DNA from 2 places in the Pseudonocardia sp. ICBG1034 genome. Region 2 is predicted to be linked to the other one. Evidence: riboswitches for the same ligand, from Rfam matches in the RefSeq annotation. Region 2 holds a riboswitch; the other holds the start of a gene.
The links. A riboswitch is a leader RNA that binds a small molecule or an ion and turns the genes downstream of it on or off. The one in region 2 is predicted to bind thiamine pyrophosphate.
Positions count from the first base shown of each region.

Region 1: linked by a shared signal. The riboswitch ahead of KPF22_RS18500 (ABC transporter substrate-binding protein) and the one ahead of thiO (glycine oxidase ThiO) in region 2 are both predicted to bind thiamine pyrophosphate.

Region 1 covers NZ_JAHLEK010000017.1:814,573-821,566, forward strand. Annotated here, with positions in the region: gene KPF22_RS18485 (sugar ABC transporter substrate-binding protein) at 1-1,082, opposite strand, end outside; gene KPF22_RS18490 (ABC transporter ATP-binding protein) at 1,334-2,062, opposite strand; gene KPF22_RS18495 (ABC transporter permease) at 2,059-2,826, opposite strand; gene KPF22_RS18500 (ABC transporter substrate-binding protein) at 2,823-3,848, opposite strand; TPP riboswitch at 3,840-3,953, opposite strand; gene KPF22_RS18505 (hypothetical protein) at 4,180-4,902, shown strand; gene KPF22_RS18510 (hypothetical protein) at 4,910-5,335, opposite strand; gene KPF22_RS18515 (choline dehydrogenase) at 5,457-6,994, shown strand, end outside.
Region 2 covers NZ_JAHLEK010000015.1:556,068-563,061, forward strand. Annotated here, with positions in the region: gene KPF22_RS04285 (hypothetical protein) at 1-291, shown strand, start outside; gene thiE (thiamine phosphate synthase) at 358-1,059, opposite strand; TPP riboswitch at 1,090-1,199, shown strand; gene thiO (glycine oxidase ThiO) at 1,196-2,368, shown strand; gene thiS (sulfur carrier protein ThiS) at 2,368-2,568, shown strand; gene KPF22_RS04305 (thiazole synthase) at 2,571-3,341, shown strand; gene KPF22_RS04310 (gamma carbonic anhydrase family protein) at 3,395-3,916, opposite strand; gene KPF22_RS04315 (hypothetical protein) at 4,003-4,608, opposite strand; partial or broken gene KPF22_RS32935 (methyltransferase domain-containing protein) at 4,790-4,987, shown strand; gene KPF22_RS04325 (hypothetical protein) at 5,041-5,325, opposite strand; gene KPF22_RS04330 (response regulator transcription factor) at 5,809-6,735, opposite strand; gene KPF22_RS04335 (GAF domain-containing sensor histidine kinase) at 6,732-6,994, opposite strand, start outside.

The DNA of each region.
Region 1 (6,994 bases), on a different contig from region 2:
TAGCCGGCGTCGGTGACCTTCTTGACCGAGTCCTTGGTGATGAGCTGCGGCTCGAGCAGCACCGACTTGACGTCGCGGTTGCCCTTCGGGTCCTCGACCGTCTGGGTGGCGACGCCGTCGGCGGCCGCGGTGTCGCCCTTGGCCAGGGCACCGGCGAGCTTCGCGGCGGCCTCGGCCTCCTGCTCGATCGGCTTGAACACCGTCATGTACTGGTCCCCGCGCAGGATCGCGGCGAGTCCGTCGGCGGTGGCGTCCTGGCCGGTGACCACGACCTTGCCGTTCAGGCCGTACTTGGCCAGCACCGTGACGATGGCGCCGGCGAGGCCGTCGTTGGCGGCGACGACGCCGTCGACCTTGCCGCCGTTACCGGTGAGGATCTGCTCGAAGGTGGTGCCACCGACCTGGTTGTCCCACTTGTCGATCTTCTGGCTCTGCACCAGCTTCAGCGCCCCGGACTCGTACTTGGGCTTCAGCACGGTCTGCTGGCCGTTGTAGAACAGGGTCGCGTTGTTGTCGGTCGGCGCGCCCTCGATCTCGATGACCTGGGCGCCCGGCTTGTCGCCGATGCCCTGGACCAGGCCCTCGCCCTGCAGGGCGCCGACCTTCTCGTTGTCGAAGGAGACGTAGTAGTCGCTGACGCCGCCGAGGTTGAGCCGGTCGTAGTCGATGACCGGGATGCCCTGGGCCTTGGCCTTCTGGGCGACGGCGGTCCCGCCGTCGCTGCTGATCGAGGCGATGATCATGACCTTGACGCCGCTGGAGATCATGCCGTCGGCCAGGGTGGAGAACTTCTGCTCGTCACCCTGGGCGTTCTGGATGTCGGGGTCCATGCCCTGGGCGCGCAGCGCCTTGTCCAGCATGGGCTTGTCGAAGCCCTCCCAGCGGGCCGAGGAGTCGGTCTCGGGGAGGATCACCCCGACCTTCACCCCGCCGCCGGACCCGCCGGACCCGCCGCCGGCGGCCTCCCCGCCGCCGCCGGCGCTGTTCTGTCCGCAGCCCGCGACGGCCAGCAGCAGGCCGAGACCCGCCGCCGCGACCGCCCGACGCAGCCGGGGACCGCGCCCCGTGTTCCGTGCCCCCATCGGGGTCTCCCTCCACCACGTTGTGGACCGCTCGCATGATCACGAACGGGTGAATGTTGCGAGCGCCAACGTATTGGGCGGAACCGGTTCTGCGACAGCCTTCTGAATCGAGAGAGTTCCCCTTCTGACATCACGATCCGGTTACGAACATCGACTTTGTTGCCCTGCGGCACGATCCGGACGGCCGCAACGGCACCGGAACGCAGTGGCGGGCGGCGACCACCGGTCCCTGCCCCCGGGGTCGATCCACCTCAGCCGCGCAGGGTCTCCAGCAGGTCCGCCTCGACCGCGGCCAGGGTCGGGTCGGTACGGTTGCGCGGCCGCCCGGCGTCGACGACGACCTCCCGCACCACGGTCGCCGGGCGCGGCGAGAAGACCAGCACCCGGTCCGAGAGCAGGACCGCCTCCCGCACGTCGTGGGTGATCAGGACCGTCGTCCAGCCGTAGCGGGCGCGCACCGACTCCAGCCAGTCCTGCATCGCGGTCCGGGTGAGCGCGTCCAGCGCGCCGAACGGCTCGTCGAGCAGCAGCACCTCGCGCCCCCCGACGACGGTGCGCAGCAGCGCCGCGCGCTGGCGCATGCCGCCCGACAGCGCACCCGGGCGGGCGTCCTCGAAGCCGGCGAGCCCGAACGGCTCGAACAGCGCGCGGGCACGCTCGCGGGCCTCGCGGCGCCCCACGCCGGCGACCTCCAGCCCGAGGGTGGTGTTGTCGAGCACGGTGCGCCACGGGAACAGCAGGTCCTGCTGGGGCATCAGGCCGAACGGGGCGCCGCGCACCGGGCCGCCGTCGACCTCGATCCCGCCGGTCACCGTCGCCCCGTCGAGGATGCCCGCCAGGGCCCCGAACAGCGTCGACTTGCCGCATCCCGACGGCCCGACGAGCGACACGAACTCCCCCGGCGCGACGTCCAGGCTCACCCCGGACAGCACCGGCAGGTCGCCGTAGGAGACCGACAGGTCGCGCACCACGACCTTCACCGCGCACCGTGCCCGTCGTGGTCGGCCACGTACCAGGGCGTGACCAGGCGCTGCAGCAGGAAGGTCAGCGCGAACAGTGTCACCGACAGCACCGCGGTCACGCCGACGGCGGCGAGCACCAGGTCGGTGCGGAACTGGTTCTTCTGCAGCTGCATGAAGATGCCCAGGCCGGCCCGGGCGCCGACGTACTCGGCGAAGATCGCCCCGGTGACGGCGTAGGTGATCGCGATCCGCAGCGCCGTGAAGAACGACGGCAGCGCCCCGGGCAGCCGCACGTAGCGGAACCGCTGCCAGCGCGAGGCCCCCATCGACCGCAGCAGCGCGGTCGCGGACCGGTCGGTCGCGGCGAAGCCCTCGATCAGCCCGACCGCCACCGGGAAGAACGTCACCAGCGCGATGACCAGCACCTTCGGCAGCAGGCCGAACCCGAACCAGATGATGAGCAGCGGGGCGATCGCGACCACCGGCAACGTCTGCGAGGCCACCAGCAGCGGGGTCAGCGCCCGGCGCAGCCACGGCGAGAAGTCCACCGCGACCGCGGCCGCCCAGGCCAGCGCCATCGAGACGGTGAACCCGATCAGCGTCACCTGGACCGTCGGCAGCGTGTTCGCCCACAGCTCGGCCCGGAACGCCCAGCCCTGCTCGACCACCCGCAGCGGCGAGGGCAGTAGCTGGGGGCGGGTGCCGGCGACGGTGACCGCGACCTGCCAGGCGACCAGCAGGGCGGTGACCAGCGCCGCGGCCGGCCACAGCCGGCGGATCACGGTGCCAGGTAGTCGTTGGTGAACCAGGTCGAGAAGTCCGGCTTCTGCCGCACCGGGGCGCCGTCCGGCCCCGCGACGGTGCCCGTGTCGTAGAGGAACCCGGAGAACCCGGCCCACTGCTGCGGGGTCTGGAACCCGACGCGGCCCTGCGTGTCGCGCAGGAAGCGCTCGCTGAGCATCTGCGCGCCCCGGTCGACCAGCGCGTCGGAGGTGAAGGCTCCGGGGTTGGCCTCCTTCAGCATCCGGGCTGCGGTCGCCGGGTCCTGCGCGGCCAGCGCATAGCCCTTCTGGACGGCCTGCACGAACGCGCGGGCCCGGTCGGGGTTGTCACGCAACCAGGTCGAGTTGCCCAGCAGCAGCACGTTGTAGGAGTCCGGGAAGCCGTAGTCGGTGTAGCGGAAGGTGCGGATCGGCTCGCCCCGAAGCTGCGCCTCGATGCCCTCGACGTTGACGAACGGCTCGGTGAAGTCGGCCTGGCCGGAGTAGAGCGCCTCGTAGGCCGCGGTGGACAGGACCTCGGTGCGGAAGTCGCCGCGCCCGCCGTCGGCCCGGATCACGGCCTGCATCTTCTGGTTCTCACCGGGCCCGCCGAACCCGGCGTAGACCTTGCCGTCGAGGTCACGCGGGCGCCGGATGTCGGTGCGGTCGGAGCGCACCGCGATCTCGGTCGCCCAGTGCTGCAGGATCGCCATCACCGAGGTGATGTCGGCGCCCGCGGCCTTCGAGAACGTGAAGGAGTCCTGGAAGCCGATGCCGAAGTCCGCGGCGCCGGAACCGACCAGGGTGTCCGGTGAGGTCTGGTTGTAGGGCAGGAACTCGACGTCGAGGCCGGCGTCGCGGAAGTAGCCCGCCTGCTGGGCGGCGAACAGCCCGATGTGGTTGGTGTTCGGCGTCCAGTCCAGGGCGACGCGGATCGGCCCGCCCCCGGCGGGGCCGCCGGGGCCGTCGGCCACGGCGCAGCCGGACAGGGCCAGCGCGAGCGCCAGCGCGACGGCGAGCGGACGGAGAGCACGTGACAACACGGAGCGGCCTCCCTACGCCGGTGTGACCCGGATCAGGTTCGAACGGTCGGCGGCCGGTCCTGCCGCCCTCTCAGCCTCGGTGCGCGGGCTCCCGCGGTACGTCCTCCGAACCTTACGCGGCCCACCCGGTCCTGCCGGGGGGACCTCCGTCGCACCGGCCGACCGGACACCCCCGGTCACCGGAGCCTCCGGTTCCGTCACCTGCGGTGATCGCCGGGACGGGCCGGGCGAGCCGCCGTCCGCGGCGGCGACCACGATCGTTATCCTCGCCACCACACCCGCGACGCTGTGTCACGAACCCGCTCGCGGGAGCTGACGCGGAAGGGACGAGATGGCGGCCTCGCTCTGGACCTCCGGTACGACCGGGCGGCCGACCCCCGACCCGGCACCCGCCCTGGTGCGGGTCGCGTTGCAGGCCGGCGCCACCTCCGTGGCGCACGCCGACGTCGCCGCGATGCTGTCCGGGATCTGTGTCGCGCTGGTGCCCGCCGCCCGGGTCGGGGGTGCCGCGCTGCTGCTGCGCGAGCCCGCCGACCCCCGCGACCCCGAGGCCCGGCGGGTGTTCGGCTCCGACACCGCCGCGCTGCGCCTGGGTGAGCTGCAGCGCCGGGCCGACGCCGGGCCGGGCCCCGCCGCCGAGCGCGGCGACCGCACGCTGACCACCCCGGACCTGACCCGGTCCGGACCGCCCGAGCTGGCCGCCGCCGCGGCCGACTGCGGCCTGGTCCGCTCGCTGTCGGTGCCGGTCCCGGTCGCCGGGCGCACCGCGGGCGTCCTGCAGCTGTTCGCCCGCGGCGGGCCCGACGACCCGCTCGGCGAGCGTCTGGTCGTCGCGCTGGCGCCGGTGGTGACCGCGCTGGCGGCCCGGCTCACCGACGTCCGCGAGCTGGCCCGGCTGCAGCTGCGCGCCGCGCAGCCGTCGGTGCCGGAACAGCCCGACGCGCTCGACCGCACCGCGCTGATCCCGGCGGCCCGCCGCCCCCCCGTGGTGCCGGTGGCGCCGCGGGTGCCCGTCCAGCGGCAGGCGCGGCACCGCAGGCACGACCAGGGCTGACCCGGGTTCAGGCTTCCGGCCGGTCCCGGCGGGCCGCACAGCGTTCGAGGAGCTGCTGGTGTTCCTGCAGGTAGGCCGACACGCGCTGGCGGCTGACCCCGAACAGCCTGCCGATTCCGGCGATCGTCTCGCCCTCGCCGTGCAGCGCGACGGCCTCCTCGCGTCGGAACCGGCCACCGACGGCGCCCAGGCCGTCGAGGGTGCGGGTGAGGGTCTCCACGATCAGCGGCCGTGCCTCGCGCGGGACGATCGCCCGCCAGCTCAACCCCTGCGACCGCAGCTCCTGCAGCTCGGCCACCCGTTCACGGGCCGAGGACAGCTCGGCGACCGACGCCTCCAGCTGGGCGGCGAGGGCGGCCAACGCGGCGTCGGCGTCGTCCGCGGCGGCGTCGCGGAGGTGCGCTCCGTCCTCGGCGTCACGCTCGGTCGTCATCACACCATCGAGCCTACGGGGGCGGCGGCGACGGCCGGTGGGCGCGGCGTACCGTGATCCACGCAAGGGGGGTTGCTCCCTCGAACAGGGCAATCCCGACAGTGGGTGTGGAGGGCGCGCAATGGGCCGGTACGACGTCGTCATCGTCGGCGGGGGATCCGCGGGGTCGGTGCTGGCCGCCCGGCTCACCGAGGATCCCACGCGCCGGGTGCTGATGCTCGAGGCGGGCCGGCCCGACCACCGCTGGGACCCCATCATCCGGATGCCCGCCGCGCTGTCGAAGGCGTGGGGCAACCCCCGCTACGACTGGTGCTACGTCACCGAGCCCGAGGCCGGTCTGGCCGGGCGCCGGATCGCCGTCCCGCGCGGGAAGGTGCTGGGCGGCAGCAGCAGCATCAACGGGATGGTCTACCAGCGGGCCCATCCGGGCGACTACGACCGCTGGTCCCGCCTGCCCGGCTGCGGACAGTGGAGCTCGGCCCACCTGCTGCCCTACTTCCGCCGCCTGGAGCGGCGGATGTCCGAGCACGGCACCCCGCTGGCCGACGGCGGCCACGGGCCGCAGGTCCTCGAGCGCGCCCCGGCCGCGGGCCCGCTGAACGCGGCGTTCCTGGCCGCGGCGCAGCAGGCCGGGCACGCGCTGCTCGACTCGACGAACGGCCCGGTCCAGGAGGGCTTCTCGCGCACCGAGCGCACGATCTCGCGCGGGCGCCGCTTCTCGGCGACCGACGCCTGGCTGCACCCGGTCGCCGACTCGCGGCCCAACCTGACCGTCCGCACCGGCGCCCTGGTCCGCGCGCTGCGCACCGACGCCCGCGGTACCCGGGTCATCGGCGTCCGCTACCGCGCCGCCGACGGCACCCTCCGCGACGTCGACGCCGGCGAGACCCTGCTGGCCGCCGGCTCCATCGCCACCCCGCAGCTGCTCCAGGTGTCCGGCTTCGGCGACCCGGAGCACCTCGCGGGCATCGGCGTCGAGACCCGGGTGGCGCTGCCCGGGGTCGGCGCGAACCTGCAGGACCACCTCGCGGTGCACCTGCAGCACGCCTGCTCCCAGCCCATCTCGCTGGCCCCGCACCGGGCCCCGCACCGGCTGCCCGCCGCGGCGGCCCGCTGGCTCGTCTCGGGCACCGGGATCGGGGCCAGCAACCACTTCGAGATCGGCGGGTTCGCCTCCACCTCGATGGCCGGGGGCATCCCCGACGTGATGATGCTGTTCGCGCCGGTCGCGATGCGCTTCGCGCCGGACGTCCCGCCGGTCGGGCACGGCTACGAGATGCACGTCTCGGTGATGGCGGGCGACGTCCGCGGGACGGTGCGGGCGGTGTCCCGCGACACCGCCGTCCCGCCGCGCCTGGTGCAGAACTACCTGGTCACCGACGGCGACCGGCGTCGCTGGGTGGAGGCCGTCGGCCTGGCCCGGGAGATCCTCACCCAGCCGGCGTTCGCGGGTCTCGACGCCGGGGAGACCTTCCCCGGTGAGGGTGTCCGCTCCGACGCCGAGATCCTCGACTGGGTGTCCCGGCGCGCCCAGAACGGGCTGCACCCGACCAGCACCGCGCGGATGGGTACCGACGCCGACGCCGTCGTGGACCCGTCGACGCTGCGCGTGCACGGCACCGAGGGTCTGCGGGTCGTCGACGCGTCGATCTTCCCGGA
Region 2 (6,994 bases):
ACCCAGCAGGAGAACGACCGGGGCGAGGGCTCCGGGGGCGACTCGTCGACGTCGTCGTCGAGCTCGACCTCCACCGAGGAGTCGGGCACCAGCACGTCGGAGTCGTCGACCGGCACCCGTGACCGGGACTCCGGTCAGGACGGCTCGGACTCGTCGAACCCGCTGCAGGACGGGCTGAACCGGGTCCTGCCGACCCAGCAGCCGGGCTCCGGCCAGTCGGGTCAGGACTCGGGCGGGCAGAGCTCCGGCGGCCAGGGCTCGGGCAACCAGGGTTCCGGCACGCAGAACTGATCCGCGGCGCCGGATCCCGGCGCCGCGGGGCCGGTTCGAGCGCGGCCGGGCCCGGCGCAGGCGGGCTCAGTGCAGGCGGGCCCGCAGCGCCGCCGCGGCCGCGCGCGGGTCCTCGGCCTCGGTGATCGCCCGGACGACGACGATCCGGTCCGCACCGGCGTCGAGGACCTCGTCCAGGCGGTCGCCGTCGATGCCCCCGATCGCGAACCACGGCCGCGCCGGGGCCCGTCCGGCGACCGTGCGCACCAGGTCCAGGCCGGGTGCCGGACGTCCCGGCTTGGTCGGGGTCGGCCAGCACGGGCCGACGCAGAAGTAGTCCACGCCGTCCTCGTCGGCGGCGGTCAGGGTCTCGGCGGGGCTGTGCGAGGACCGGCCGATGAGCACGTCGTCGCCGACGACCCGGCGCGCCCACGCCACCGGCAGGTCGTCCTGGCCGAGGTGCAGCACGTCGGCGCCCGCGGCGAGCGCGACGTCGGCGCGGTCGTTCACCGCGAGCAGCGCGCCGTGCCGGCGGCAGGCGTCGGCGAGCACCTCCAGTGCGGCGAGCTCCGCGCTCGCCTCCAGCGGCCCGCCGGGCCCGCCCTTGTCCCGCAGCTGGACGATGTCGACCCCGCCGGCGAGCGCGGCGTCGGCGAACTCCGCCAGGTCACCGCGCGCGGTGCGGGCGTCGGTGCACAGGTAGAGACGGGCGTCGGTGAGGCCGTCGAGCCGGGCGCGACGGGTGTCGCCGGTGCCGGGACGGGTATCGGTGTCGGACACGGCTCGCAGGCTACGGCGTAGCCTGGGCCCCGGACGACGACGAACCACGGGAGCCCGGGCAGCGGGCTGAGAGGGGACCCGCGACGCGGTCCCGACCGTCGAACCTGATCCGGGTCATGCCGGCGCAGGGAGTGAGGTGGATCCGATGAGCGCGAGTGCCGGACGGCTGGTCGTCGCGGGTGCGGGGGCCGTCGGCCTGTCCGTCGCCCGCGCGGCGGCCCGCGACGGCTGGTCGGTGACGGTGTTCGACCCGGCCCCCGGCCGCGGCGCGTCCTGGGTGGCCGGCGGGATGCTCGCCCCGGTCACCGAGGCCTGGCCCGGCGAGGAGGACCTCCTCGCCCTCGGGCTGGACTCGGTCGCGCGCTGGCCGGAGTTCGCCGCGGCCCTGTCCGCCGACGCCGGCACCGACGCCGGGCTGCACCCGGAGGGCACCGTCGTCGCCGCGACCGGGTCCGGGGACCGCGCCGAGCTGACCGCACTCGCGGACTACCTGGAGTCCCTCGGCCGCGACGTGCACCGGCTGACCGGTCGCGAGCTGCGCCGGCTCGAACCCGCGCTGGGCCCGGAGGTCCGTGGCGGCCTCTCGGTGCCCGACGACCCGTCGGTGGACAACCGGCGGCTGCTCGCCGCCCTGGCGACCGCAGCCGGGCGGGCCGGGGTCGTCGTCTCCGACCGCGGGGTCGCGCGCGTCCTCGACGACGGCGCCCGTGTCACCGGCGTGCGGCTCGCGGACGGGACCGAGGTCGCGGCGGACGCGGTCGTCGTCGCGGCGGGGGCGCACTCGTCGTCGCTGCACCCGGTGCTCGACGGGCTGGTCCGCCCGGTGAAGGGCGAGATCCTGCGGCTGACCCGCCGCGCCGGTGCCCTGCCGCCGCCGTCGCGGACGGTGCGGGCGCTCGTCGACGGGCGCCCGGTCTACGCCGTGCCGCGGACGCTGCCCGGGTACGGCGACCTCGTGATCGGCGCGACGACGGCGGAGAACGGCTTCGACACCGACGTCACCGTCGGTGGGGTGCGCGACCTGCTGCGCGACGCGGAGCGGATCCTGCCCGGCATCGCCGAGTACGCCCTGACCGAGACCGCCGCCGGACTGCGGCCGGGCAGCCGGGACAACCTGCCGCTGATCGGGCGCACCGGGCCCGACGGGCTGGTCGCGGCCACCGGGCACGGCCGCAACGGGATGCTGCTGGTACCGGTGACCGCGGCGGCCGTCGCGGCGGTGCTGCGCGGCGACGACGTACCGGAACCGGTCCGCGCGGCGGATCCGCGACGGTTCGCCCCGGCCGCCGCCGGGGCACGCGAGGAGGGGAACCATTGATGCGGATCGTGCTGAACGGCGAGCACCGCGACGTCGACGACGGCGCCGACCTCGCCCGGATCCTGGCCGAGGCCGGGCTGCCGGAGCGGGGGATCGCCGTCGCCGTGGACGGGGAGGTCGTACCGCGCACCTCGTGGGCCGGGCACCGCCCCGCCGACGGCGCGCGGGTCGAGGTCCTGACCGCGGTACAGGGAGGATGAGCATGGCTGTGCAGACCGACAAGCTCGCGTTCGGCGACCACCTGTTCGACTCGCGGCTGGTGATGGGCACCGGTGGTGCCGCGAACCTGGAGATCCTGGAGCGGGCGCTGGTCGCGTCCGGCACCGAGCTGACGACGGTGGCGCTGCGCCGTGTCGACGTCGCGGGCGGGACCGGGCTGCTGGACCTGCTGCGCCGCCTCGGGATCGCCGTGCTGCCCAACACCGCGGGCTGCCGGACCGCCGCCGAGGCGGTGCTCACGGCGCGGATGGCGCGCGAGGCGATGGAGACCGACCTGGTGAAGCTGGAGGTCGTCGCCGACGAGACGACGCTGCTGCCCGACCCGGTCGAGCTCCTCGACGCCGCCGAGCAGCTCGTCGACGACGGCTTCACCGTGCTGCCCTACACCAACGACGACCCGATCCTCGCCCGTCGCCTGGAGCAGGTCGGATGCGCCGCGGTCATGCCGCTCGGCTCGCCGATCGGTACCGGGCTGGGCATCCGCAACCCGCACAACATCGAGATGATCGTGGCCGCAGCGGGCGTGCCGGTCGTGCTCGACGCCGGGATCGGCACCGCCTCGGAGGCGGCGCTGGCGATGGAGCTGGGCTGCGACGCGGTCCTGCTCGCCACCGCCGTGACCCGTGCCGCCGACCCGGAGCGGATGGCCCGCGCGATGCGTCGCGGGGTGGAGGCGGGCTGGGACGCCCGGCACGCCGGTCGGATCCCGCGCCGCTACCGGGCACAGGCGAGCTCGCCCGACCGCGAGGACTGAGGACCGATGTCCCGGTGCGTCCCGCGGAACGCACCGGACCGTATCGGGAGGGCTCAGGCGGGGGCGACGCCGTCGGCGTGCCGCCGGGCCAGGGCGCGGTAGAAGTCCGGGTTGGTCCGCACCCACCAGCGGGCCTGCTCGGTCAGCTCGCCGCGTTCCTTCGCCGCGGAGCCGAGCATCAGCCGGTCGGCAGCCAGCTCGGAGTTCGGCGCGACCGTCGACCCGGCGGCGACCATCGCGCCCTCGCCGATCCGGGCACCGTCCTGCACGGTGCTGCCGTTCCCGACGACCGCGCGCGCCCCGATCACGGCGCCGTGCACCACGCACAGGTGCCCGATCGTGGCGCCCTCGCCGATCTCGGTGACCGGGTCGTCGCCGCCGTGCAGCACCGACCCGTCCTGCACGTTGGCGCCGGCACGTACGACGATCGGCCCCAGGTCGGCGCGGAGCACGGCGTTGTACCAGATCGAGGCGCCCTCCTCGACGCGTACGTCCCCGACGAGGGTCGCGGTCGGAGCGACGAAGGCGTCCGGGTGCACGGTGGGGGAGAGGCCCTCCAGGGCGAACAGCGGCATGGCCGACAGCTTCGCACCCGCCGCGGTGCCCGTCGGCGACGAGACCGCGTCGTCGCCCGCTCGCCCCCGTGCCGCCCGGTCGTCGCTCAGTCGTGCGGGTGTGCGTGCAGACCCAGGTCGGACAGCTCCAGCGCGGCCAGCGCCGCGACGACGGCGGGGTCCCCGGACCGCCACGCCGCCGCCGGGTCCGGCGCGACCCGGACCAGCCGCGACACCGGCACCCGGGACAGCGCCCGCACGGCCAGCAGGTCCGGCGCGGCGGTCCGCGCCGCGACGGCGGCACCGGCCCGCCGGGCGTAGCGCAGCCGCAGCGGCAGCCAGCCGAGCAGCACCGGCAGCAGCATCACCAGCGGGACGACGACCAGCGCCCCCGTCGCGAGGGTGCCGACGGCGTCGCCGAACTCCCGCCCCGCCGCGACGAGCTCGGTGCCCGCCCCCGTGGCCGGATCCAGCGCGCGGGCCAGGTCGGACCCGATGAACGGGATCGAACCGACCGCCCCGGCGACCCCGGTGAAGGTGTCGGAGACCCGTCCGCCCGCGGCGACCAGCGAGTCTCCGGGCCCGCGCAGGGCGGCCAGCCCGTCGTGCACGGTGACCCCGGCGGCGACGGCGACGACCGTCCACAGCACCGCGACGACGTCGGCGACGACCTGGCGGGCGATCCGGTCGGGGCGTTCGGCGTACCAGCGCATCGGTCCTGTCTACCGGGACCGGAAACCGGTCGTCCCCGCGGCCCGCCCGTGCTCTGCTGGGCGGGTGGACCGCTCGCTCTCCCTCCACCGCGCCTCCTGGGACGACCGCGCCCCACTGCACGCGCAGAGCCCCGACCACGGCGTGGACGCGCTCGTCGCCGATCCCGCGCGGCTGTCCGGGGTGGTCCGCTTCGACGCCGACCGGCTCGGCCCGGTCGCCGGTCTGCGCGTCGTACACCTGCAGTGCCACATCGGCACCGACACGCTGTCGCTGCACCGGCTCGGCGCCCGGGTCACCGGCCTGGACTTCTCCCCGGCCTCGCTGGAGCAGGCCCGCGCCCTCGCGGCCCGTGCCGGAGCAGACATCGACTACGTCGAGTCCGACGTCCTGCGCGCCGACGAGGTCCTGCCGCACCACGGCTTCGACGTGGTCTACACCGGCATCGGCGCACTCTGCCGGCTGGCTGACCGGCCCGGCCACGGATGCGCCGACCCGGTCCGGGCGTCGAGGATCGGCTCGGGGTCGAGCCGGTCGCCGTACCAGTCCGGGGTGAGGGTGCTGCGATCGATCCGCAGCCGGGCCCGCGTGCTCCGTTCGACGAGGGACTCGGCGCTGCCGTCCAGCGGTCTGCCCGTGGCCTCGACGGGAGTGCCGTCGGGCCGGTGGAACAGCCAGTCCTCGCCGGGTGGGCGCAGGACCGGACCCCGACGCCGCACCAGCCGCCGCGGTCGTCGAACTCGGCGAGCAGGCGCAGGAGGCGGCACTCGGCGGCGGCGATGTCGCCGGCGAGACCGAGGAGCCCGGACTCGAGATCCGGCAGGCTCAGCTCACCGGCGGGCGTGTTCGTGGGGGTGGAGGTCGGCACGGCGCTCTCCTTCGTCGAACGTGTGTTCGACAGAAGGGTGCCGGGCGGGTCCGACAGTTCCGGTCCACGACGACGGTGGGGACCGGTGCGGACCGGGGCGATCGCGTTCCGCGGAACGCGGCCGCCCGGTTGCGCGGTCGCCGACGTCCGCAGGTCGGAGAGACGGACGGGGGGTCCGCCGGACCCCTCCGACCCGCCGCCCGGTGGGCATCCGGGCCCGGGGTCGCGTTCCGGAACGCGATCCGGAATCAGCGACGACGCTCCTCGGCTCGCGCGCACGCCCTCACGCCGTGCCGCCGTGCCGGGCGGAGAGGCGTGGCCGGGGACGTCGAGGTCAGAGGAGGCCGAGCTTGGTGGCCGCGTAGACCGCCTCGGCACGACGCGACACCATCAGCTTGCGCATCAGGTTGCCGACGTGGAACTTGACCGTCGTCTCGGAGATGAACAGCTCGGCGCCGATCGCGCGGTTGGACAGCCCCCGGGCCAGCAGGCGGAGCACGTCCAGCTCACGGTCGGTCAGCCGTTCCCGGTCGGGCATCCCGCCGGACAGCGACCGCACCATCGCCGACGCCGACCGGGCGTCGAACGCGCTCTCCCCGCGGGACACCGCGCGGATGGCACGGACGAGCTCGGTGGTGTCGACGTCCTTCACCACGTAGCCGCGGGCGCCGGCCTGCACCGACTCGACGACGAGGCGGTCCTCGGCGAAGGTCGTCAGGACCAGCACCCCGATGCCGGGGTGGTCGGCGCACAGCTTCCGGCAGACCTCGAGACCGTCGGTCTGCGGGCCGGACGCCAGCTTGAGGTCGAGCAGCACCACCTGCGGCCGGCCGGTCGCGACGGCGGCGAACGCCTCCGGTGCGCTGCCCGCCTCGCCCACGATGCGCAGGTCGTCCTCGCGCTCCAGTACCGCGCGCAGCCCCTGGCGCATGATCGAGTGGTCGTCGACCAGCACGATCCGGATCGGCCGCGCCGCGACGCCCGCGGGACCGGGACCGCTGCGGGTCGCGGCGGTCCCGCCGGACCCGTGCATCCCGCCGCCCGGCGCGTTCCCGCCGCCCTGCCCGGGGCCCGCCTGACCGGGGATGCCGTGACCACCGCCGTGACCGCCGCCGTGGCCGGGGCCGCGCGCGCCGACACCGGCTCCGCCGCGGGCATCCGGTCCGCCGCCGCTGCGGGCGTCCGTGACGGCGCGGCCCCGGGCGGGGCCGCCGGTGACGTGCCCGGGACCGCCCGGGGCGGTCCGTGTGCCGCTGCTCATCCGAGCTCCTTCCCCGGCGTCCCGATCGGGACGTCCACCTGCACCTGCAGCCCACCGATCCGCGAGCGGCGGAACCGCAGGGCCCCGCCCATCTCGCGGGCGCGGGCGTCCATGTTCACGAGGCCGCGGTGCTCCCCGGAGGGGCCGCGGACCGACGCCGCACGCAGCGTGCGGCGGATCTGCTCGGGGGAGGCGCCGCCGTCGTCGGAGATCGACAGGCGGACGCGGCCGTCGGCGTAGGCCAGTCGCACCACCGCCC